Regions from separate parts of the Lactiplantibacillus paraplantarum genome, predicted to be linked through region 2. Evidence: riboswitches for the same ligand, from Rfam matches in the RefSeq annotation. Region 2 holds a riboswitch; the other holds the start of a gene.
What was found. A riboswitch is a leader RNA that binds a small molecule or an ion and turns the genes downstream of it on or off. The one in region 2 is predicted to bind preQ1.

Region 1: another riboswitch for preQ1. It lies ahead of LP667_RS12265 (nucleoside hydrolase); the one in region 2 lies ahead of LP667_RS02205 (QueT transporter family protein).

The regions. Positions count from the first base shown of each region.
Region 1 is NZ_CP032744.1:2,469,035-2,481,637, forward strand. It holds gene LP667_RS12235 (cation:dicarboxylate symporter family transporter) at 952-2,250, opposite strand; gene LP667_RS12240 (YagU family protein) at 2,633-3,136, opposite strand; gene LP667_RS12245 (ABC transporter permease) at 3,309-4,376, shown strand; gene LP667_RS12250 (ABC transporter ATP-binding protein) at 4,390-5,067, shown strand; gene LP667_RS12255 (MerR family transcriptional regulator) at 5,343-6,107, opposite strand; gene LP667_RS12260 (ECF transporter S component) at 6,293-6,844, opposite strand; gene LP667_RS12265 (nucleoside hydrolase) at 6,832-7,821, opposite strand; PreQ1 riboswitch class I at 7,842-7,886, opposite strand; gene LP667_RS12270 (dihydrofolate reductase family protein) at 8,524-9,063, shown strand; gene LP667_RS17090 (IS3 family transposase) at 9,164-10,108, opposite strand; gene LP667_RS17095 (helix-turn-helix domain-containing protein) at 10,045-10,572, opposite strand; gene LP667_RS12280 (cation:proton antiporter) at 10,630-11,796, opposite strand; gene LP667_RS12285 (YczE/YyaS/YitT family protein) at 11,992-12,603, shown strand, end outside.
Region 2 is NZ_CP032744.1:458,814-471,416, forward strand. It holds gene carB (carbamoyl-phosphate synthase large subunit) at 1-2,497, opposite strand, end outside; gene LP667_RS02175 (carbamoyl phosphate synthase small subunit) at 2,490-3,557, opposite strand; gene argC (N-acetyl-gamma-glutamyl-phosphate reductase) at 3,825-4,850, shown strand; gene argJ (bifunctional glutamate N-acetyltransferase/amino-acid acetyltransferase ArgJ) at 4,889-6,097, shown strand; gene argB (acetylglutamate kinase) at 6,113-6,859, shown strand; gene LP667_RS02195 (acetylornithine transaminase) at 6,856-8,025, shown strand; gene argF (ornithine carbamoyltransferase) at 8,018-9,040, shown strand; PreQ1 riboswitch class I at 9,096-9,140, shown strand; gene LP667_RS02205 (QueT transporter family protein) at 9,149-9,655, shown strand; gene cbpA (cyclic di-AMP binding protein CbpA) at 10,144-10,782, opposite strand; gene LP667_RS02215 (L,D-transpeptidase family protein) at 10,937-12,331, opposite strand; gene LP667_RS02220 (L-lactate dehydrogenase) at 12,554-12,603, opposite strand, start outside.

The sequences.
Region 1 (12,603 bases), 1.1 Mb from region 2:
TTGTGCTTAAAACATGTCAATATCTAAGAACACAAGCAACCCAGCTTGGTCCCGCTGACAAGCGTGCAATTTGGCGGAAAATTCCTTAATTAGCTCGTTCTACGCCGGCTTCCAGCCATTCCTGCCGGGATTGCATTTAAATGCAGTTATTGATGGATTCAACTTTAGTTAAACTAGTCGTTGTTTCATATACAACAGCTTAAGATGCGATTATTGGGATTGGCAATAGCTGCAATCAGCTATTCGTTTTTTAGTTGCCATGCTAATATTTCAGTATTTCAAACAGCAGATTCAGACTAACACCACGGTTAGCTAAAAGTTCCATACAACAACTATTCCACAATCAATTGTATCAAGAAGCGTGATTGTTTATCAGCCATTCGAGCGGCCTACTGAAACGTGCTCGGTGCCACTGAAGCTTGTGCTTGTTACACCAACGGACTAATGCCAAAACCGCATTAATCCGTTGGCTGGGCAATGCTCGGCTTCAACCCGTGGCCCGCACAGGCTTTTAGACTGGAGGGGCTGGGTGACAATGCTCAGTAGCCAAATTATTCTTAGCTGGAAGTGACTTGCTTCCGGCTTAGAATAAGACTCGTATTTGAGATTGCGCAGTGGGCTTCTGCGTGAGCTCAAATCGACGTCGGCTACGTTTCAGCAATTGGCACCCAGCCCCGGAGGTCGGCATCGGGCGCGCATATATTGACGAACAGTAATCCAACTAACTGGCATGTTTTAAATCATGCTTCATACTAAGTAATAACTAGTACAACGCATCCTAAATGACAATCACTACCACGGCCACATAATAAAACAGTTGCGCTCAGAATGGCATTTCTGAAACGCAACTGTTTTATTTATGACTCATCAGTAGCCGTCATCATTGGATCACTTATCATTATCGTTTGGCTTCATGTTACTAATAGCCACACTAATCACCGCGAGCGACTATTATTTAGCCGCCGTTCGGGTACGACCTGCTCGAATCTCAGCCAAATACTGGTCACTTTGAGCCGTATCGAATTCGTGTTCAGACTTACCAATAATAACTGCGGCTAACGAATTACCGACCACATTGACAACCGTTCGACCCATATCCACTAACCGGTCAATCCCCGCAATAAAGGCGAGTCCCTGTACCGGAACGCCGATCGTCGAAATCGTCGCGAGCAGAACAACGAATGAAGCACCTGGAACGCCAGCAATTCCCTTTGATGTAATCATTAACACAATCAGTAAGGTGATCTGCTGACTCAGCGACAAATGAATCCCATACGCCTGTGCTAGGAACAGCGCTGCTAACGATTGGTAGATTGCGGAGCCGTCTAAGTTAAACGTGTACCCAGTTGGAATAACGAATGAGACAATTCCTTCACTAACACCGTACTTCCCCATCTTATCAATGATTCGTGGCAAGGCTGCCTCAGAGCTCGCCGTTGAAAAGCCAAGCACCATTTCGTCACGAATCACTCGTAGTAGGTGCCAAATATTTAAACCGAACAGCTTACCAACAATCCCCATCACAACCACAATGAAAATCGCCATGGTAATATAGGCGAGAATAATAAAATAACCTAGGGGGGCCAGCGCCTTCAAGCCCATCTCTGCAACCGTCACTCCAATCAAGGCACAGACGCCAATTGGGGCGGTGTGCATGACCCAGTTAGTCACTTTGAACATCGCTTCAGCAACGGCATTCATAAAGTCCAAAATAATTTTGCCCTGTTCACCGATTGCGGCAGTTCCTAAGCCGAAAAAGACGGCAAAGAAAATAACCGGAATCATATCACCAGCAGACAATGATTTAAAAACGTTAGTTGGAATAATTCCCATCACCGTTGACCAAATGCCATTATGAGAAACCGTCTTAGCCGTTTGAACGTATTGACTAATATTCGACGCATGCAGTTGATGAATATCGATATAATCACCGGGATGAAAAATATTACCCATTAGCAATCCCAAAGCAATTGCAATTGTCGTCATGATTTCAAAATAGATAATAGTTTTACCACCAATGCGACCCAACTTCTTCAGATCACCCATATTGGCAATTCCCGTAATTAGGCACGCCACTACAATTGGTAATACAATCATTTGTATTAGGCTGATGAACATGGTCCCAATATTTTGCATGGCTGTAATCGCCGTCTTGTTGCCATAAAAGACAACCCCTAATACAATTCCCAGCACTAGCCCAATTAAAATCTGCCAGCCCAAACTCAATCGAAACTGGCGATACCGTTTCATCTTTCCCTGCTTTTCCAAGCTACTTCCGCCCCATTCTCATTTATGGATGTTTTCATCAAATATTGCACACAATATTAATATTTTAGCACATTTCCGCTTAATATGAGAATTAAATTAAAAAGATAAGTATCAGAATCTGTTTGTCCTATCATAGTGCCTGTTATTGTCAGTTATTTTCCTCATAATCATCATACTACTTTGACTAGCACGTCTTTTATTACTAGTAAAATACGAACATTAATCAAAATAGCGTTAAATAAAACTAGCTTGATTAGAATTTTTAAGCTTTCCTAACCTAGCTAGTCTTTCAATTTAATTCCATATTTAATTATCATCACCAATGAATCAACTTAACCGCTCATTTCAGTAGCCGACCGCATTTTTACTTTGAGCGTGTCATCCGGTCATAGATTGCGGCACTGACCCAATCAGCAGTCCACATCCATAAGACATGTCCCACGGCCTCTGATACGTGCTCCGTCATCGGCTGATCCTTAGCAGCAGGAACGGTACCCAGTGCTGGTAAGATGCCATGATGAAAAGCCGTCCAAACGCCTAATCCGTACAGCGCACTGCTCCCCCCCTTAGCTCGGGGATGCTTGCGGGCCCACAAACTATAAGCCACGGCAAACGTTGTTGAGAAGCCAAAATGCATCACATAGCTGACACCAGGTAAGTCATGACCAGCATATGAATACGTTGCATGCGTAACACTGGCGGGAATGCCCATTTGTTGTAATAATTGTTGTGGGGGATTCGTTGCATCCCGTTCCGGCGTCCGTGGTGGTAAAATATTCTCCCACCCTAACTTAACCAAACCAGAAATCACACCGCCAGTAACACCAGCGATAACGGCGGCCCGATGATTGAACTGCTTTTTCACCATTACTAATTACCTACCTCTCTATATCAATAAGTCAATCATACCAGTCAGGGCAAACTTTTCGAAATAATTTAGCTTGACGACTAAATAAAAAAATTGATTTATCAGAATTAACGTGCTACTATAATCACATTGATTTATCGGGTGATAAATGAAATTAAGAGGAGGAATTGAGATGTATTTAGGCTTAAAAGAAATGAACCATGAAAAACTAAGATACGGATTACTTAGCGGTGTTTTACTGCTAATTGCGCTTGTCGTCTTTATGTTGGCAGGACTTGCTAATGGTCTATCCAATGGCAATCGCCAAGCAGTCGACCAGTGGGATGCGCAAACCGTCTATTTAAATAAGGACGCGAACCAGACATTATCTGCCTCCCAGCTCAAATTGGCAGATCAAGATCGCATTCAGGGCAATGACGTGGCCCCACTAGCTAGCCTATCAGGAACACTGCGAACAGCCAACAATGGTCTCAAAACAACCACGAGTGCTTTTGGAACCACTCGTGATAGCTTCTTGATGCCTAAAGTTGTCACCGGCCATCAGATTAACGGTAAGAATCAGCTGATTATCTCCGCGGCACTAAAAGACAAGGGCTACAAGTTAGGTCAAAAGGTTCGGATTGGAACCACTGATCAAAAAGTAACCATCGTTGGTACCTTTAAAGCAAGTACTTATAGCATTGCCCCGACAGTCTACACGGATGTTGCCACCCTTAATCGACTCAAGGGTAATCCCGTCACTAGCGGCGATCAACAACCAGTTAACGCGTTCGTGACTAAGAAAAGCCATTTTAAGAATCAGCACCATGGTGATATACAACGCTTGAGTATTGCGACCTTTATCGAAAAGCTCCCTGGTTACAGTGCCGAACAATTAACACTAAACACGATGATCTACTTCTTGTTTGTCATCGCGCTCGCCGTTATTGGTATTTTCATGTTCGTCTTAACCTTACAAAAACAAGCCTTATTTGGTGTCTTAAAAGTACAAGGAATTGGTACCAAACACATTCTGGCAGCCCTGCTAACCCAAAGCGTTGCGATGGCCATCATCGGCATCGGTATCGGCCTTTTAATTACACTAGGATTAGCTCAAATCATGCCGGCTGGTCTACCGTTCGCCATTGACTGGCCACAATTTGGAATTTATAGTGTGGCACTCTTACTAGCCGCAGTCATCGGGGCCTTGCTCTCATGGCGTACCGTTGCCAAGATTGATCCCGTTGTCGCCATCGGATAAGGAGGATTTCATTATGAGTCAACCAGTTTTAGCTTTACAAAATATCAACAAACAATTTGGGCACGGTCACACCGCCGTTAACGCTTTGACCAATGCCAACTTTGAGGTCAGTGCGGGGCAATTCGTTGCAATTATTGGACCATCAGGCTCGGGCAAATCAACCTTTTTAACGATTGCTGCCGGATTACAAACGCCCACTAGTGGACAAGTTATTCTCAATGGGCAATCCTTATCAAATCAAACGGAAAAGCAACGGTTAGCTTACCGTTTTAACGAAATTGGCTTCATCTTGCAAAGTTCCAATTTGATTCCATTTCTGACCGTACGTGAACAATTCAAACTCGTCGATAAGATGGCCCGGCGCAAATTCAACCAGGCTAGCACTGATGAGTTGCTCGCAGAATTAGCGCTCACTGAAGTCCGTGACGCTTACCCTAGTGATCTTTCAGGTGGTGAACGCCAGCGCGTTGCCATTGCTCGGGCACTTTATAACGATCCAAGTGTTATTTTAGCCGACGAGCCCACTGCAAGTCTTGACACACCGCGATCCATCGACGTAGTCAAGCGCCTTGCTAACGAAGCCCATCACCATCAAAAAGCTATCGTCATGGTCACACACGATCAACGTCTGATCGACGATTGTGACGTGGTTTATCAAATCGAAGATGGTCAAATGAGCCGACGTGATTAGTAGGCTATAAGCACAAAACCGTCCATAAATCTTTAAGACTTAAAAGGTCTTCTCCAAAACAATACTTGGAGAAGACCTTTTAAGCTTACACGGCCAATTACGACGCGTATTTTACAGATTATTATTGTCACAACTAACTTTTAAGCAGCCATCGTTTTTCGAATATTGACGCTTAAGAACCGCTGATTAAGTTAAGCCGCGCATCCACTAACCAACAATGGTGCTACCACTCACTTTGCTTCGACGCCATGGCTGGATAACACGGCGTTGACTAATTAATTTTGTGGCTCAGTATACTGTTCAATACACTGGACTAAGATTGCCGTAGCCCCGTTGCCCGCACGACCATCATAATACTGACGAAATCGCGGGTCTGCTAAATACAGCTGCGCTAATCCACGATGCATCGCTGGCTGATACTGCGCCCATGCATAGCACAACCAGTCACGATGAAGTTGATAAATCATTGCAGCGCGTTCTTCGGTCGGTTGTTGCAATTGTTGCGTTAAGGCCACTAATAATCGTTGCTCCGTCGCCTGCATAGTTGCGTAATCAGTGGCGCTAAGTTGACTAAAACGTTGATTTGCTGATTCGACCGCCTGCTCACCATAATGTTGGCGAGCTTCTGCGCCGTATTTAACTTCATGTTCATCGAGCTGTGTCTGCTTAAACGCTGCAAACTTCTCCTGATCATTCATTTGATTGCCCTCCCGTTGAGCCGCAATCGTCGTTTCCATCAAGGTCAACAATTGATCTAAATGTCGCCGTTCCTGTTGCAGCTGCTGATATTGTCGTTGAAGTTGTGTCACCACGACAGCTGCTGGTTGATCTAGCAATGTCGGCATCGTGGCCAATGGAATCTGTAACTGCCGGTATAAACAAATCCGTTGCAACCGATTAATCTGGGGTGTCTCGTAATACCGATACCCGTTGTCACCGATAAAAGCGGGTTTCAATAAACCGATTTCATCGTAGTAACGCAAAGTCCGTACACTAACACCAGCTAACGTTGCTAACTGCTTAATCTGATAAGCCATCATGATCACTCCTTTCAACAAGCTTTACTATAAGGGCTAACGTAACGAGAGGGTCAAGTCGTCGTCATCATTTTACTCAAAAAGATCGACTGATGCGTAGCGTAGTGCCCCCAGTCGACCTGACAAAATATCATTAAGTTGATAGATCATGGTACCGGCTAGCCAAACCATTGTCACGACGATACCAACTAATTTGCTTGCGGTAATTTATATCGTAAGGCCCGGTACACTAAGGCAACCACATAAACAGTAATAAAACGATCCAAGTAGTCCGTTCCCACTTGAATCAAAAAGACGGCCATTGGCTTACCCATCCCTGTTCCTAATAATAACTGAACTAGCATACTAGACCCTGATGAGGTGATTCCATGGAACAAGATAACCGTGATTGCCGTGGATAGTAGCGTTCCGGGAAGCGCGATTGCCCCAGCCAACCACCAACTTGAACGCCAAGTTCCCGGCTGGACTCGTCGATATAACCAGCCTGCCATGAATCCCGTTAACAACTGAACCGGCATGAAAAATAGTGAATACAAGTCAGTCGTGGCACCAACAATCACTCCCGTGGCACCCCCGGCCAGCATCCCGCCAAGTGGACCGAACACGGCCGCGGCTAACACCGTCCCAATTGAGTCCAAATAAATGGGTAATTTTAACATCAACGCAATATTACTGCCAATAATATTCAGTGCGATACAGAACGCTAATAACGTAATCGTACGGGTCTTTATTTTTCGCATGGCGTTACCAATTGATGCAAGACATGCGTCAAATCAGGCTCAGTCGCACCGATGACCGTCGTTAAGAACAAACGCCAGAAAGCCTCAACATCAACGTCCGTCATCACTTGGCTATTCACCGTTGCATGCCAAAAATCATGATCGTCAACAATCGATTGTCCGCGAGCGACACCATCCGTGACTACCGTCGTGTAACTGTCAAAGCCATGCAAAATCGTCGAATCAAGCATGCCCGCCACAGCCAACGGGTCATTGATCACGCAACCAATCACCCGCTCATATTGCCAGTGAAAGTCAAAGTAAAACTTAGTAATTTTCTCAATAAACGTCCCCATTGTGGGGTTAATATCTTTAATATAAGCTAACAAACTAGGTGTCAACACAATTTTACGAGTGACATCTAAACCAACCATCTGAATCGGAACCGGCATCAAGTCAAACACAACCTTGGCCGCATCTGGATCACACCAAAAATTGTACTCAGCAACTGGTGAACAATTACCATGACTGCGATAACTGCCACCCATCAATGTAAATTGATCGACTTGCTCAAACAAGTTCGGATCACGCTGCAGCACCGTTGCAATATTCGTCAATGGTCCTAACGCCAGAATTGAGGTGGTGGGCGCCTCCGTCAGCGTAGCTTCGATGAACCTAGCCGCATCTTGAATCGGTCGTACTGCTGTTACTGTCGGAATTTCGCTATTGCCTAACCCATCGTCACCATGTGTATCTTGGGCACTGGTATACGCGACTTCCAACGGGCGATTAGCCCCTAAGTAGACCGGAATATCTAACCGATCAGCTAAATCTAGAATTTTCAGTGCGTTTTCTGCACCAATATGGGTCGGCACATTCCCACAAACAATCGTAATCCCAATCACGTTTAGTGCCGGTGATTTTAATGCTAACAGCAGTGCTAAGCTGTCATCGATACCAGGATCACAATCAATAATAACGTTACGCGTCGCATTCATTCTCTTACCTCCGATAATTGAAGTTCTTGGTTTTTTATCCTGGGAAGTTTACGAACCAGGCCAGCTCACCCTGCGAATAACGTTCAAGGGCAGCCGAATTTATGAAATGCTAATCCAATTATAGCGGACCTTTTAGCGGTTGAACACCATCAATATTTAATTTTTGAGCTAGTTCCATCGTCAAACTTACGACTAGCTGTCCCGTTATTGGCCTTCCTCACAACACTCGGATACTGCATGTCAAATTAGTCGTCCCGTGACCGGCCACAAGCTTCTCCATTCTGGCGCCTGACTACTTAGCACCTACCACGACAAAGCAATCGATGTCTGATTATTCTTAGTTAAGCGGGTAGCTGTTAGCCATTCAAGCGACTTCCTAACACGTGCTCGGTACCAGCGAAGTGTATGCCATTGTTCAACTTCAATTTGTGCCCCCACAGACTCAAGACTGCAAGGATCGGCATAACAGCATGCATGCTGGCGAACAACCTCAGGAACCGCCTGTTTAATCAGGCTTCATACTAAATAATAACTAGCACCTCCGAATTGCACCCACTAGACGACTAACAATCCTAATACCGCAACCTAGCAGCCAAACAATGTCTCTTAATTATGTTACTGAACTTTTACCAGAGTTCAGTAAGTGTACAACTGGAAAACATGGTACAATATGACTACTAAAGATAAAGTAGGTGTCGAAACATGCGTAAAGTTCAGTTTTACGGGGCCATTTCAATTGACGGTTATCTAGCCACAAAGGATAACCGCTTAGACTGGTTGTTCCAAACAGCCGGTGCTAGTGATGCCCCCACCGAAGCATTTATGCAGCAAGTTGATACCGCCATCATGGGTCGCCATACTTACGAATACACGATGGAACAAACCACTGATCAACTCATTAATCCATATAATCCGGCGACCCGCAATATTGTTATGACTTCACAACCACATACTGGTGACGAACGTACTCAATTCACTAACACGCCTGTAACCGAGATCGTTGAAGAATTACGGCGCGCCGCGGGCCATAATATTTGGATCGTTGGTGGTGCAGGTGTCTTGATGCCGCTTTTGGCTGCCAACTTGATCGATGAACTATACATCCAGATTGCGCCAGTCATTTTGGGCGATGGCATTCCACTATTCAACGCCATTAACCAACAACAACGTTTTGAGTTGGTAACCACCAATCAATACGGTCAACTCGCCGAGGTTCATTTTCAGCGATTAAGTGTTGACTGATCGCCAAGTAGAACAGGACCGGCTTATTTGCAAAAATTGCAAATAAGCCGGTCCTGTTCAATCGACAACTAAAGTGAACCCTTAAAATTGGACAACTTTATTAAGCTGCTTTCTGGACGGTAAGTTCCCGGTATTTTATCGGGGACTTGCCGTCCAGTTTTGTTTTGATGCGCCGATGATTGTAGAAGTCTATCCATTCGTTCATAGCTTCGATAAGCGCTGTTTTGGTCTCAAAATGTTCATCCATAACCTCGACTTTCATAATGTGAAAAAACGACTCCATGGCGGCGTTGTCGAGACAAGTGGCTTTACGCGACATACTCTGAAATACATGGTGCTCTTTAAGCGTGTTTTGCCAGTGGCGATGCTGATACTGAAACCCTTGGTCAGTATGGACAGTCGTCCGATAATCTAACACCGGTATTTGATTTAGGGCTTCTTTCAAAGGCTTTAAAGCGAATTCAACGGTCGGGTGGTCACTGATATTGAAAGCCAGAACCTCTCCATTGAAGAGGTCGAGGACTGGTTCTAAATAAACCCGTTCATTTTGGCTTTGGTTCCCATATCGAAATTCACTGACGTCGGTGACTAACTTCTGGTAAGGCCGATCTGTTTTGAATCGTCGCTTAAGTCGATTTGGGGCGATGACGCCAACAGTTCCCTTGTAAGAATTATACTTTCGTTTCTGCCGATTAAAGGCGCCACATAGCCAGTCTTGTTCCCGCATAATCCGTAAGACCCGCTTATGATTGATTTTAAAGCCATAAGCGTCATGTAAAGCACCGGTTATTCGTCGGTACCCGTATTTCCGAGTATATTTTGGATCTTGTTGACGAATCTCATCAATTGCCTGAATAATTTGTGAATCATCTAAGTTACGACCACGATGCTCCTTAGCATAATAATACGTGCTGCGAGGAATACGAACAGCCTTAAGAACTAGTTTGATGGAAACTTGAAAATTCTGCCTTAACTCGTCTACTAGTTCGATGAGTTCGTGTGTTTTGACTTCTTTCGTGCTAAGGCATCGAGTTTTTTTAAGAATTCATTTTCTATTTTTAACATTTGATTCTCTTGTTTTAGCTGCTTCAATTCTGCGGCTGGAGTCTGTGGTTTTTCAGGTTTGGGGTTGTTCTGCTTGTGTTTGGCCATGGTCTTAGGATTCCCTCGTTTGCACTCAAGTCCCGCTATTCCAGATTCCTGGAAGTGTTTTTCCCACTGCCAAATCGTACTTGGCGACGACAAGTCAAAGTGTAAGGCAGTCACTGGAAGCGAAGCTTGATTTCGTTTCCTCCAGTTTAATACATCGACTTTGAACTGACTAGAATATTCTTGGGACATTGACCGGTCTTTTAGACCTTCAATACCTCGCCGCTCAAATCGATGAACCCAACCCAGAATGATTGCATGATTGCTAATGCGATACTTCTTAGCTAGAGACGGTGAACCTTTACCAGATAAGTATTCAGTAACGACCTTTATTCGAAGTTCTAAATTAAATTTTGACATAGTAAAACCCCCAAGGTTAGATTTGGTGTCCAACCTTAGGGGTTCACTTTAAACTTTTTATCCTTCAGCTTGTTTTTTGACTGCTTGACGCAGTAGTAACGGTGCAATCAGCGTCGTTAAAATAATTGCCGTGATGACTGCTGAATAACGATCAGCCGACAACAACTTTCCTTGATAACCAATCTGTGCAATAATCAATGCCATCTCACCACGCGAGACCATCCCAGCACCAATCTCATAACCACTCAACCAAGTAAACCCTGCTAACCGTGCCCCGACTCCGGCCCCTACCAACTTAGTCGCAATCGCTGCTACAGTAATCACTACAATAAACCAAAAGTCATTTAAAAAACCGTTAAATGACATATTCAAACCGATACTAACAAAAAAGACTGGAATAAATACGGCGTTACCAATTGGCTGAATATGCTCATCAATAACTTCGTGATAATCAGTCTGACCAACCGCGATACCGGCAAAGAAGGCGCCAATGACGGCACTCAAACCAATGGCATCTGCTAAGTACGATAAACCAAAGCAAATCACTAACGACATCAACGTAATTGATGTTGGCACTAGCAATGCGTTCCCTACCGCCATCAGGTGCGGTACGACCCACTTCACTACAAAGTACAGCGCTACAAAGAAGGCTAATTGAATTGCTAACGAAAGCCCCAAGTTCGTGGATGAATGACTCCCGCCACCACTAACCTCACTGCCAAACAAGCTAATCATCAAACTCAGGATCAAGACGGCTAAGACGTCATCAACCACCGCCGCACCTAGAATTGTCGTTCCTTCTTTACCATCCAATGCGCCCAACTCTTTGAGCACTGCCACGGAGATTGAGACCGACGTGGCCGCAAACGTGACACCTAAAAACAAACTTTCAGTAGCGTTAAGGTGAAATAACTGGCTGCACCAGTCAATCACCGCGATGGGTAGGACCACCCCTAGTACAGCAACTAATAGACTGGGGCGCCAATACTTCTTCAGTAACTTCAAGTCACTTTCCAACCCAGCCATAAACATTAAAATAATGACGCCAAGTTCCGCAAAGTCTTTAATAAAACTCGTTGCCGAGACCCACCCTAATACTGCAGGTCCTAGCAGAATCCCACTTAACAATTGGCCAATCACCGCAGGCAGGCCCATCCGCACACTCAGATGTCCAGCTACTGCTGTAACAATTAAAATCAACGCTAAACTACCAACATAATCCATTAAAAGCCTCCTAAAAAAGGGCACTTCAAGCTCCGACTACCCAACCCAAAAGTAGTCCGAATTCTTGAAGTGTCCTTCAACCGTAAAATCTATTGTGCAATCAGTATAGCATATTTTTCAGAGTCTGACCGTGACATCCGCTCGTGAAAGCGGTTATAATAAGCCATATACTGTTAATGGAAAGGTCGCTTAGTCGTGTTGAACATCTCTGATTTTCGTCAACGTTTTATATTTTTAATCTTTTCCATCCTATTGAATTCCGCTGCCAATGCACTCACTATCGCAACTAGTCTGGGGAGTGCCGTCTGGACGGGCTCTAGTGTCAACCTAGCTGATTGGACGCACATTTCATTGGGGACGACACTATTACTATATGGGGTCGTCGTTACGATTCTCAATCAGTTGTTACTCGGTCATTTCGATCGCCGACGCTTCATCTCCAATTTACTTTATATCGTCCCGTTTAGTTATCTCGTACAATTTATCGGTTACTTCTGGGATTGGTTACAAATTCCAGCGTTGCCCTTGATTCCACGGTTGATCCTAAACGTGCTCGGCTTATTAGGCGTGGCAGCCGCCGTTTCGATTTATCAACGTTGTAATTTAATTCAACATCCAAACGATGATTTATCATACATTTTACGGTTTCGGTTTCTACATGGCTCTGCCATAATTGCCCAGTGGACGAGTTACTTACCACCACTAACAATCATCATAGTATCATTTTTTGCCACGGGACACTTGCGAGCTATTGGCTTTGGAACGGCCTTTGCTTTGATCGCACAAGGCGCCATCATGGGCTGGTCA
Region 2 (12,603 bases):
GTGGATTGACGTCAATCACGTAGACATCGTCGGTGACGACAAATTGAATATTCATCATGCCAATGCATTGTAAGTGCTGTGCTAATTTGGTGGCAATCGTGACAATCTTGTGTTGGATCGCTGGACTGAGCTGTTGCGGTGGATAGACGGTAATTGAATCACCCGAATGAACGCCAGCGCCTTCAATGTGCTCCATGATTCCCGGAATGAAACAAGCGGTACCATCGGATAGCACATCCACTTCGCATTCAATGCCAGCTAGATACTGATCCATTAAGATTGGCGCACCGTGTCCCGCAGCGACGGCTGATTTGATGACTGGTATCAATTCTTGATCATTATGCACGATGGCCATCGCACGACCACCCAAGACAAAGCTAGGACGAACGAGTAGGGGATAACCAATGGCATGAGCAGCAGGTAACGCTGCACTTAAATTAGTGATGGTCGTACCAGTGGCCTGGTTGATAGTCAACTGATGAAGACAGTCAGCAAAAGCGTGTCGATCTTCAGTTAGATTAGTGGCCGCTACGCTGGTTCCAAGAACCCGGATACCTAATGCGGTCAGCTGTTGAGCCAAATTGATGGCCGTTTGTCCCCCAAATTGTACAATCACGCCAACTGGTTGTTCAAGTTCAATAATTGGCAGCAAGCGTTCAATTGTCAGTGGTTCGAAATAGAGTTTATCCGAGGTTGAAAAGTCCGTTGAAACTGTTTCAGGGTTGTTATTGACAACGATAGCGTGGTAGCCAGCTTGCTGAATTGCTTTGACACAGTGAACGGTCGTGTAGTCGAATTCAATGCCTTGGCCAATTCGGATGGGACCTGATCCGAGTACCAGAATGCTGTGTCCTAGTGGCTGACTCTCGTTAGTTTGACCAAAGGCGGTACTGTAAAAATAAGGTGTAACACTAGTAAATTCACCAGCACACGTGTCGACCATTTTGTAAACGAATGGTAAATCAGCTGTCATAGCAGCGATACTTGTTAGTGAATATTGCGTATAGTGGGCCATTGTTGCCAGGCTCAAACCATATTTTTTAGCCGTTAAAAGGTGCTTAATCGTAGGGGCTTGTTTGATATCACGAATTAGTTGGGTAATATGTTGTAGTTTACTCAAGAAAAATGGCGTGATTTGAGTTAATGTGGCTAACTTTGCTAATGGCCAGCCCGCTTGAAGTGCTGCTAATAGATAGAAGAGACGTTGATCCGTCGGGTGGATTAATTGATCTTCATATTCAGCGGTCGTGATGGGGTGGTCAGGTACTAAAGTTGCTTGGATGCTAGGACTGATTTCAAGGGACGCAATCGCTTTGAGCGTGGCTTCTTCGATTGTCGAACCGATCGCCATCACTTCGCCGGTCGCCTTCATCTGTGTTCCTAAATGGGCGTCAGCCGTTGGAAACTTATCAAAAGCAAAGCGGGGAATTTTGGCGACGACATAGTCTAAGGCGGGTTCAAAAGCAGCGTAGGTTGTTTGTGTCACGGGATTTTTGATTTCCGCTAGATTTAGACCAATCGCGATGTCGGCGGCAATTTTGGCAATCGGATAGCCAGTCGCTTTGGAGGCCAGTGCGGATGAACGGCTGACCCGTGGGTTCACTTCGATGACATAGTATTGCCGACTTTGTGGATCCTGAGCGAGCTGAACGTTACAGCCGCCTTTAATATCGAGCGCCTCGACAATGGTTAACGCCGCCGTCCGTAACTGTTGATATTCGGTGTCGGTCAAAGTCTGAACTGGTGCGTAAACGATGGAGTCACCAGTATGAACGCCGACCGGATCAAAATTCTCCATTGAGCAGACAACAATCTTAGTACCCTGATTATCGCGCATGACTTCGAATTCAATTTCTTTGAAGCCTGCAATACTTTGTTCAATCAGGCATTCGGTGACGGGTGACATGGTTAGTCCTCGTTGTAACGTTTGGGTTAATTCGGCGGCATTATTGGCGATGCCGCCGCCAGATCCTCCGAGCGTAAAGGCTGGACGAACAATGACTGGATAGCCGATCTTTTCAGCAAATATCAATGCATTAGCAATATCGTGAACGGTAGTGCTTGCCGGGATTGGCTGCTGAAGTTGATTCATAAGCGCTTTGAAGGCTGCCCGATCCTCAGCTTGATTAATGGTGGCGAGTGACGTGCCTAATAATTGAATTTTTAAATCACTAAGGACTCCAGCTTGATCTAGGGCCATTGCTAAGTTCAAGCCTGTCTGACCGCCGAGGGTTGGTAGCAAGGCATCGGGACGGGTCGCTTGCAAGATTTTGGTGACACTATTTAAAGTTAGGGGTTCTAAGTAGACTTCATCGGCGGTAGTCGTATCAGTCATAATGGTTGCTGGGTTCGAGTTGATCAAAATAACGTGATAGCCGGCTGCTTTAAGACTCAGACAGGCTTGGGTACCAGCGTAGTCGAATTCAGCGGCTTGCCCAATCTTAATTGGACCGGAGCCAATGACAGCAATCGTATGAATCGTTGTATTTTTAGGCATTAATTACCGCCTCCTTTTGAATGGTTAGTAAGAAATTATCGAAAAATTGACCGGCTTCTTTGGGGCCTGGATGTGCTTCAGGATGAAACTGTACTGACATGACCGCTTGGTGGGGTAACCGCAGTCCTTCGATACTACCATCATTTAGTTCAGTATGGGTGACAATTAGTGGTGTAGCTTTGATTGAGGCTGGATCGACCGCGTAATCGTGATTTTGTGAAGTCATCATAATGCTACCGTCGACACAAGCCTGAACGGGATGATTCAGTCCATGGTGACCAAATGGAAGCTGGTAAGTCCGAGCACCATACGCAAGTGCAATCAGTTGATGACCTAAGCAAATACCGGCAAGCGGATAACGATGTGCCAACTGGCGGATGGTTGCTAAGCAGTCCCCATAATCAGTGGGGTCACCAGGACCATTGGATAGCAGAATACCGTCAGGATGGTAGGCAGCAATGGCCTTGATGCTAGTTGTTGGTGGTAGAACAATAACATCAGCCCCACGTGCCTGCAATTCAGCACTGATTGCTGCTTTTTCACCAAAGTTGAGGATGGCGATACGGGGCTGCTTGGTAGTTGTAACGGCGGGAAGTGGTGTGGCTACTAAGGCCTGTGAAGTTAAAGTAGCGAGCTTGGACTTAAAGTTAGTGACGGGATGATTAGTTAAAATTGCCATCTGGGAGCCTGCTTCTCGGATATGGATCGTTAGGTCACGAGTATCAATCCCTTCGATGCCAGCAACGTGGTGTGTCGTTAGAAAATTGGCAAGTGACTGGCGGCTAGTGTAGTGGTCAGTGAAGGTAGCCAGTTCGTGAACAATAATGGCTTGAGCGCCAACCGTTGGGGCCTGTGAAACGGTCGGATCGATTCCATAATTACCGATTAGTGGGTAGGTAAAGGCAATCATTTGGTTTAAATATGATGGATCAGTCAGCGTTTCCTGATAACCGCTCATTCCTGTATTAAAGACGACGCGTCCCGCGGCCTCTAGTTGGCGCTCTCCGATTGCCGTTCCACTCCATTGTGTGCCATCTGCTAATGTTAAGTACTTGTTCATCCCAATCGCATCCTTTCTGATGATTTGATTAAAATTTCGACTTGCTAATGGAATAAGTAAACAGCAATTTTTGATGGATGTCAATTAAAAATACATAGTTTTTGTATAAAACACTGAATAAAGCTATTTTTATTCAAAAATAAGAATAAAAATGAATATTTTACCAATAAAGCTTGCATTTTTAAAACGATGAGAATATAGTGTGAAACATGTTCGTTGCATGAATATGCGGTTAAGACACTATTTTTGAATATTTGAGGTGATTATATGCAAGTCGCACTAGTTGGCGTTACGGGCTACAGTGGCATGGTACTATACCAGCTTTTAAAACAACATCCACAAGTTGATGGTATTCACTTGTACGGACATGCAGATGCCCCTGCCGTTCCATTAAAGACGGTGGCGACCATGTACCAGAAGGAAACGGCAGTCATTCGACCGTTCGATGCGGCTGCCATTATGCACGATAATGCGATGGTCTTTTTCGCGACATCAGCTGGAATTACGTGCCAACTGGCCTTACCATTCATTGCTGCCCATTTTCCAGTCATTGATTTATCTGGTGACTTTCGTTTACGCGATCCGCAACAGTATCAGCACTGGTATCAGCGCACTCCGGCACCAGTTACCGCCTTAGCACAGGCTAGTTACGGTTTGGCTGATATGCCATCACCGTTGACGACTTACATTGCTAATCCTGGGTGTTATGCAACTGCTACATTATTAGGATTAGCCCCACTTGTGCAGCAACAATTGATTGAGCCAACTTCGATTGTAGTCGATGCCAAGTCCGGGTTATCTGGTGCTGGCAAGCGTGCAACGACTGCTAGTCATTACGTCACTGTCAATGACAATGTGAGCTTATATAAATTGAATCAGCATCAACATATTCCTGAAATGATGCAACAGTTACAACAATGGTGGCCAACCATTCCCGCAATCGAATTTACAACAACGTTGATTCCGGTAACACGAGGGATCATGGCAACGATTTACGCCAAAGCAAAGCAACCACTGACGACAGCACAGGTCCGGGATGCATTTATGACAACCTATCACGAGCAACCGTTTGTGCAAGTGCTACCGACGGGAATGCCAACGATCAAAGATGTCATCGGGTCTAACAACTGTGCGCTCGGGGTAAATTACAATCCAGTCACGAATACCGTTGTGGTTGTGAGCGTGATTGATAACTTAATGAAGGGGGCTGCGGGACAGGCAATCCAGAATTTCAATCGCTATTTTGATTTTGCTGTTACGACCGGATTGCCAACGTTACCTGTATTTCCATGAATCGTGAATATGGTGTGATAAGAGAGGAAGTTATGTAGATGCAAGTTTTAACGAATACGAAATTTGAAACGGTTGCCTTTCAGTGGCCAGCGGGGTTTTATAGTGATGGTATTCATATTGGTCTGCGCCGTCACAAGAAAGACTTTGGCTGGTTGTTTTCAAAGGTGCCTGCCAGTGCAGCTGGAACTTATACGACGAATCAGTTTCAAGCAGCGCCGACTAAGCTAACTAAACTAATGATTGATCAGAATCATCAACTACAAGGTCTGTTATTGAATAGTGCGATCGCCAATTCTTGTACCGGTGAACAAGGGTGGCAGAATGCCCTACAGGAGCAAGCTTGGCTAGCTAATAAGTTAAACGTTACTCCTGATTTGATTGGTTTGGCTTCAACGGGATTGATTGGTGCCCAGTTACCGATGGACAAGATTGAAAATGGCCTGCCACAATTGACGCCAACTAAGAGTGACGCGGTGACCTATGCGGTGTTAACTACGGATCAACATCCGAAAACCGTCTGTGTGCAATGTGAACTTAGCGGCCATTTGGTTACTTTGACGGGTTTTGCCAAGGGTTCTGGTATGATTCATCCCAAGATGGCAACGATGCTCGGTTTTGTAACAACCGATGCGCAAGTTGATGGGGACGTCTTACAAGCGATGCTAAGCGCCAATGTTGATCAGACGTTTAATCAGATTACGGTCGATGGGGACACGTCTACTAATGATATGGTAGTCACGTTAGCGAATGGTTTGGCGGATAATCCTAGCTTACAAGCCGGTACCGCAGACTACGATATTTTTAATCAAGCATTGCACTATGTCTTAGGCCAACTTGCCAAGCAAATTGCGGCTGACGGTGAAGGTGCGACTAAGTTAGTTGAGTGCAATGTGACCCACGCAGCTACGACGGTTGATGGTCAACAAATTGCTAAGGCAATCGTTGGCTCAAATCTTGTCAAGGCAGCCATTTTTGGAGAAGACCCGAACTGGGGCCGTATTATTAGTACGATTGGTGCTACTGATGCGGACATCGACGTAGCAACGGTCGATATTGAAATGAACGGCATCTTACTCGTGCAGCAGAGCTTGGCTGTCGACTTTGATTTGGCGGCGGTGCAAGCAACCTTGCATGATCAGCAGATTATTATCGATGTCGATTTGCACCATGGAACAGCGAGTGGTCAAGCGTGGGGCTGTGATCTAACTTACAACTACGTCAAAATTAACGCGAGCTATCATACTTAAGCGGAGGTGGCGAAAATGACAAAACTAATTGTAATTAAAATTGGGGGCCAAGCGATCAGCCAGTTGAGCGCTGCTTTCTTTGAGCAGATCGCACAGTGGTATCAACAGCACTACCAGATTCTGATCGTACACGGTGGTGGGCCAATGATCAATCGGTTGATGACGCAGTGTGCCGTCCCCGTCCACAAGGTTAATGGTTTGCGGGTGACGGATGCGGCGACTTTGTCGTTAACTAAATTAGCACTGCTGGGCGATGCGCAACCGGCGTTACTCGCACAATTGACACAGCATCAATTACCAGTGTTAGGGCTCAACGCGGCGGATAACCAGTTATTGACTGGCGAGCTGATCGATTATCAACAACTGGGATATGTTGGCCGACTCACTAGTGTCAATCGCGTGCAATTAATACAATTGTTGACGCAACGTATCGGTGTCTTAGCCCCCTTAGCGTTAACGGCCACAGGACAGTGGCTCAATGTCAATGCGGATATGGCAGCGACCGTCCTGGCACAGCAGCTACATGCTGAGAAGTTAGTGTTGCTGACCGATGTTCCAGGCATTATGCATCACGGCAATGTGATGACGTCACTATCGCCACAACAGGCCCAGCAACTGATTAGGACGGCCGTGATTACTGCGGGCATGCAGCCTAAAGTACAAGCTGCCATTGCAGCTATTCAGACGGGGGTCAAGCAGGCTGTGATTACAAATGCGATTGATCAACCAGGAACTGCAATTATTCAGGAGGTGGCCGTATGACCATGCAACACGTCTTTCCAACCTATCAGCGTTTTCCATTTGCCATCACGGATGGTCAGGGGGTTCATTTGACCGATAACCATGGTAAGAGCTACTTAGATTTTACGGCGGGGATCGGGGTGTGCAACTTTGGTTACCAACAATCTCAAATTCAAACCGCTGTCACCCAACAGTTGAAGCACATTTGGCACACGTCAAATTTATACGAAAATGAGTTACAAGATACCGTTGCGGGCCTGTTAGTAAACGGTGAGGACCGCCTCGTATACTTTTCCAATTCGGGAACTGAAGCCAATGAAGCAGCGTTGAAGCTAGCGCGGAAGTACACGGGTAAGACTGGGATTTTAGCGTTTCAGCATTCATTTCATGGTCGGACCTATGGCGCCATGTCAATGACGGGCAATTCCCATATTCAGGCCGGTTATGCGCCATTAGTACCAGGCATTACGTTTGCAACTTATAACGATGACGCGGCCTTGGACAAAATTACGCCGGATTTGGCGGCCGTGATTTTAGAAGTGGTCCAAGGTGAAGGCGGCGTTTTTGCTGGTAAGCGAGCATGGTTGCAAGCTGTGAATACCAAGTGTCAGGCGATGGGCGTTTTATTAATCATCGATGAAGTACAGACGGGAATCGGTCGGACTGGCTACCGGATGGCCTATGAGGGTTATGGACTGGATCCCGATATTTATACGGTCGCTAAAGGTCTGGCAAATGGTCTACCAGTGGGCGCCATGGTCGGTCGGCGACAATTAGCAACAGCCTTTGGTCCGGGTAGCCATGGCTCGACGTTCGCCGGTAATGCCGTTGCCATGGCCGCAGCGAAGTGTGTGTTGGCACAATTAACACCAGCTTTGTTAACGACTGTTCGGGCCCATGCCGAGCTTGTTTGGCAAGCCCTAACGACCCAGGTTGAGCCGTTACCAGTAGTTAAACGCGTCACGGGTAAGGGGCTGATGATTGGGATCCACTTAGATGAACGAGTTCCAGTTAACCAGGTCATCACCCAGTTGCAAGCAGAGGGCTTATTGACATTATCGGCCGGCGATAATACGTTGCGCTTGTTACCCCCAATTGTGATGCAACCAGCCGATCTATTAGCGGGTATTGCCCAGATTGCACAAGTGCTGACAGCTTTGACGACGGAGGTTACGACGAATGAATAATCAATTTGAAGGTCGGTCATTTTTAAAGGAGATTGACTTCACACCAGCTGAATTAACGTATTTAATTGACTTTGCTAGTCATTTGAAGACCCTTAAAGCACACCATATTCCACACCCGTATTTACAAGGGAAAAATATTGCGTTGTTATTTGAAAAGACGTCAACGCGGACGCGCTCCGCATTTACTGTGGCGGCCAATGATCTGGGCGCAAATCCAGAGTTTCTAGGTAAGGACGACATTCAATTTGGAACGAAGGAATCAGTTGTTGACACCGCGAAAGTGCTAGGGTCAATGTATGATGGTATTGAGTTTCGGGGATTTAAGCAAAGCACGGTGGAGGACTTGGCGACCTATAGCGGTGTTCCAGTCTGGAACGGGTTGACCGATGAGTGGCACCCCACACAGATTTTAGCGGATTTTTTAACGTTGAAGGAACACTTTGGTCATTTGAAAGGACTGACGCTGGCGTACGTTGGTGATGGCCGCAATAATATGGCAAATAGTTTACTTGTAGCGGGTGCGATGCTCGGAATCAATATGGCTATCGGGGCCCCGGCAGCGTTACAACCAGCACCAGCAGTTGTCGCGTTGGCTCAGCAGTATGCGCAGACAGCTGGTAGTACGGTTGTGATCACGGCAGATCCTCAGCAAGCCGTGGCCCACGCCGATGCACTGTATACGGATGTCTGGGTCTCGATGGGCGAGCAGGTCGACTATGGCACTCGGATCAAACAATTATTGCCGTTTCAGATCAACGCTGCGCTACTTGCAGCAACCGGTAAGACATCAACAATCGTCATGCACTGTTTGCCAGCACTACACGATGTGAAGACGAAGATTGGGGCTCAACTAGGTGAACAATATGGGATGACGGCGTTTGAAATTACGGATGATGTTTTTCAAAGTCCGCAGGCGGTCGTTTTTGAAGAAGCCGCGAACCGAATGCCAGCAATCAAGGCTATTATGGCCGCAACTTTAGGCAACTTATTTATTCCGACCAGCATTTTCGACTAGCTGTGCTTGCGGGAACAGCGCGAGCGTGCTACGATTATATTCGCTTTGTTTCAATCAATACGTGGTTCGTAACCATCCCACGTTAAAAAACTAGGAGGAATTAAGCGAATGACACAATCGAAAATTCGGCCATGGATCATCAATGCTTTGGTCGCTGCAATGTATGTTGTATTATGCCTAGGCCCTGCAGCATTTAGCCTGGCATCGGGCGCAATTCAATTCCGCGTTTCTGAAGGATTGAATCACTTAGCTGTGTTCAATCGTAAGTATATCTGGGGGATTGTTGCCGGCGTTATTTTGTTTGACGCCTTTGGTCCGGGGGCGAGTCTCCTTAACGTCCTCTTCGGTGGTGGGCAATCATTGCTAGCACTACTAGTATTGACGTGGTTGGCCCCCAAGTTAAAGACGGTTTGGCAGCGGATGCTACTAAACATCGTGTTGTTCACGGTTTCGATGTTTATGATTGCGCTGATGATTACCATGATGAGTAGTGGTGTCGCTTTCTGGCCGACGTATTTAACGACCGCTTTATCAGAGTTGATTATCATGAGCATCACCGCACCAATTATGTACAGCCTTGATCGGGTCTTACACTTTAGTGACCGGATTCAATAGGGTGTAACTGAATTTAATATTAATAACGACCGGCGTAGTATGTGAAGAAGGTTTCTTCGCATACTACGCCGGTCTCTTACTTGTTCATTTAATGAAATGAAAGGTGGCCGCTTTGATTTTTTGTTGACTATTTTGATACTGGAACTTTAAGTGAAATATCAGAGGGCATTCTCTACTTTGTCGAAACGTTCAATTATGACTACGGTCATTCAGAAATAGTAAGTTATCACAATATCTTTTTCGACCTGACAGTTGATTGACAAAATTACGGTTTATGCAAAATAATGATAAGTCCAGTAAAAGTTGAGCACTTCAATCCCACCACGTTCCGTCAATTGACAGAAATGCCTGGAGGTCGGTGGTAGGACGCTCCAGCCAGACATGTTTATGCTAACTCGACTTTTTTTCAGCGGGCCTAAACTGGCCGCTGTTGATCTGAGAATGCAGCGCATTAAAAAAGCCCCAAGGCAACCTCGGGGCAACTATGATTATTCAGCTTGTAAATCTTCCACTTCGATGACTTTGAATTGTTTGCGATTCAAGTTGTCGATAATCCGTTTGAGCTTTTCACTGTCGACATTTTCTGGTAGGGTGAAGAGCGTCCGGTAACCCAGAGTACCGTTTTGAACGTCTAAAGTCAGACAGCCAGCGATTGAAGTATACTTCGTAATAATCTTAGCCATGGCTGCCAAGTCACCACGTTCACCAACGGATACGACCGTCAATACATAACTGCCAACATTGACGTTCCAAGATTGTGATAGCATGTCGAGTAAGCGTGTATGAGTTAGGATACCGTAGAAATAACCATGTTCATCGAGCACTGCGATATATGGCAAATCTTTGATGGAGAAGAAGATATTGTAAAACGCGGAGTCAACTTGAATCGTTTTCGTGGCATTTTTAAGCAAGGTTGTCACGGGAAGCGACATGTCGCCGCCCCGGGACTTGTGACGGTAAATGTGCATCTTATAGATGTTACCACGGAAGATATGACCAGTTTCATCTAAAATTGGAATACAGCGGAAGCCGGAATCTTCTAAGACTTTCAAGGCGTCTTCTAAAGTTGCGTCCGCCGTAATGGTGACGAGGCGTTCTTTAGGCTTAACGAGTGTTTTTAATAGCATAGCAGTTGGTCCCCCAGATTTATTAGTTTGTTTTAATAAATAATACCATAAAACGGCTAGTGACACGTATTATTATGAAGCTGCATAACGCTAAAATGGGATTAAAAAGCCGGCCTGAATAGTATCAGGCCGGCTCAATTAAATTAAATTTAAATTAGAAAACGATGACTGGCGTGCCAACTGGTACAGCGGCAAAAACTTTTTTCATGACAGAAGGGGGCGTATTCACACAACCATGCGAGCCGTGCTTCTTGTACCAAGTACCACCATATTGAGTTTGCCATGAAGAATCGTGAATTCCTTCGCCGGTATCATCGAACGGCATCCAGTAAGAGACTGGTTGGGAATAACTTGAGCCGTCGTCATTATCACCTTTAAGGGTCGCGTTCTTTTCCTTATTCCAGATGTACCAAACGCCCGTTGTTGTGGCGTGTTTACCAGGCTTTCCAGTAACGATGTCCGTTGAAACTTTGAGTTTACCATCGACGTAGACGTACATATGTTGATTTTCTTTATCAACTTCAACGTAAGTGTTACCAATGTCGGTGCCTTTGTTATTGTATCCGGAGCCGCTGGTGATTGGTGAGCGGGTAAAGTCTTTACCCTTCAAGATTTCAGCAGCGAGGGCCTTTGCTTCCGCTTCGGTCTTAATGGTCCAGCCATAAAAGCCGCCACTGACGGATACGGTTCCACGCGCCGTACTCTTGAACTGACGCGTCGTATGATAGGTATGATACTTATCATTCAATTGTTTTACGTAAGTCAAGACAGCACTTTGGTCCAAACTAACTTTGCCCTGCTTATCAACTTTAATCCAACTGAGAATTAAGTCGTGGGGAATCGTGAACTTGTGGCCGTTGATGTTATAAGTGGCTGTTTCAGCGGCGTATTTAGCTGATTTGGCCTTAGCCGTCTTTAAGCTGGTACTCGTGCTTGTGACGGTTGGCGCGACATAAGCCGCTTTAAGGGCGATGTGACTGTCACCATTACTGATGGCCTTAGTCACAACGCGCTTGAGTTTGGCTTGATCCAGCTCAGTTCCCTGAACTTCCTTCTTAATTTCAACTTGGTCATGTCGATAAACTAACTTGGCATTTTCAGTTTTAGTGCGGTTAGTTTGATTAGCGGTTGTAGTGATCTTTTGTAGTAAATTTTTCAGATCAGTGTGATTGATTGTTAGCTGTCCAACTGCTGCACTATCATCAGCCTGAGCGGATTGCAACAGTGCGAGGGGCCAACGCCAATAGTTTTGCTTGGCTGCTAGCTTAGTTAGGTCTTTTTTAGTATTGATCGTAATTCCGGCTGATTTACTGGTGAATGAATATTTTGTCTGACCACTTTCAATAATCCGATAAGTGCGATGCTCTAAAGCCCGGTTAACTTTCGGTGCGGCCTGAGTTGCAGTTTTGCCGCTGACATCAACGCCGGCAATGGAAGTGTTAGTGAGGAACGTTTGTTGGTGTTGCCAGATTAAACTGGTGGCAACATACCCGATGACTAGGAGACCGAGGAGACTGCCCCCAATCATTAGTCCACGTTTATGTTTCATAATTAAGTTGGTCCTCCATATATTTGTAATATTCTCACCTTATAACAGAAGTTACATGAGTGCAAACTTCAGGGCCGGTAATCGTGATAAGAAAGTTTTAAAAATAGTATTTAAATTAGGAAAGTGTAATCACAATGGGCTGCTAGTTTATCCGCAATTAAGCACAAAAAACGCCCGTCTATTATAGGCGAGCGCTCATCATATATTTAATTAGATAAAAGTTTATTTATTTTCTAATTCAGCTAATCCGTCATTAAGCACTTTTTTCAAAG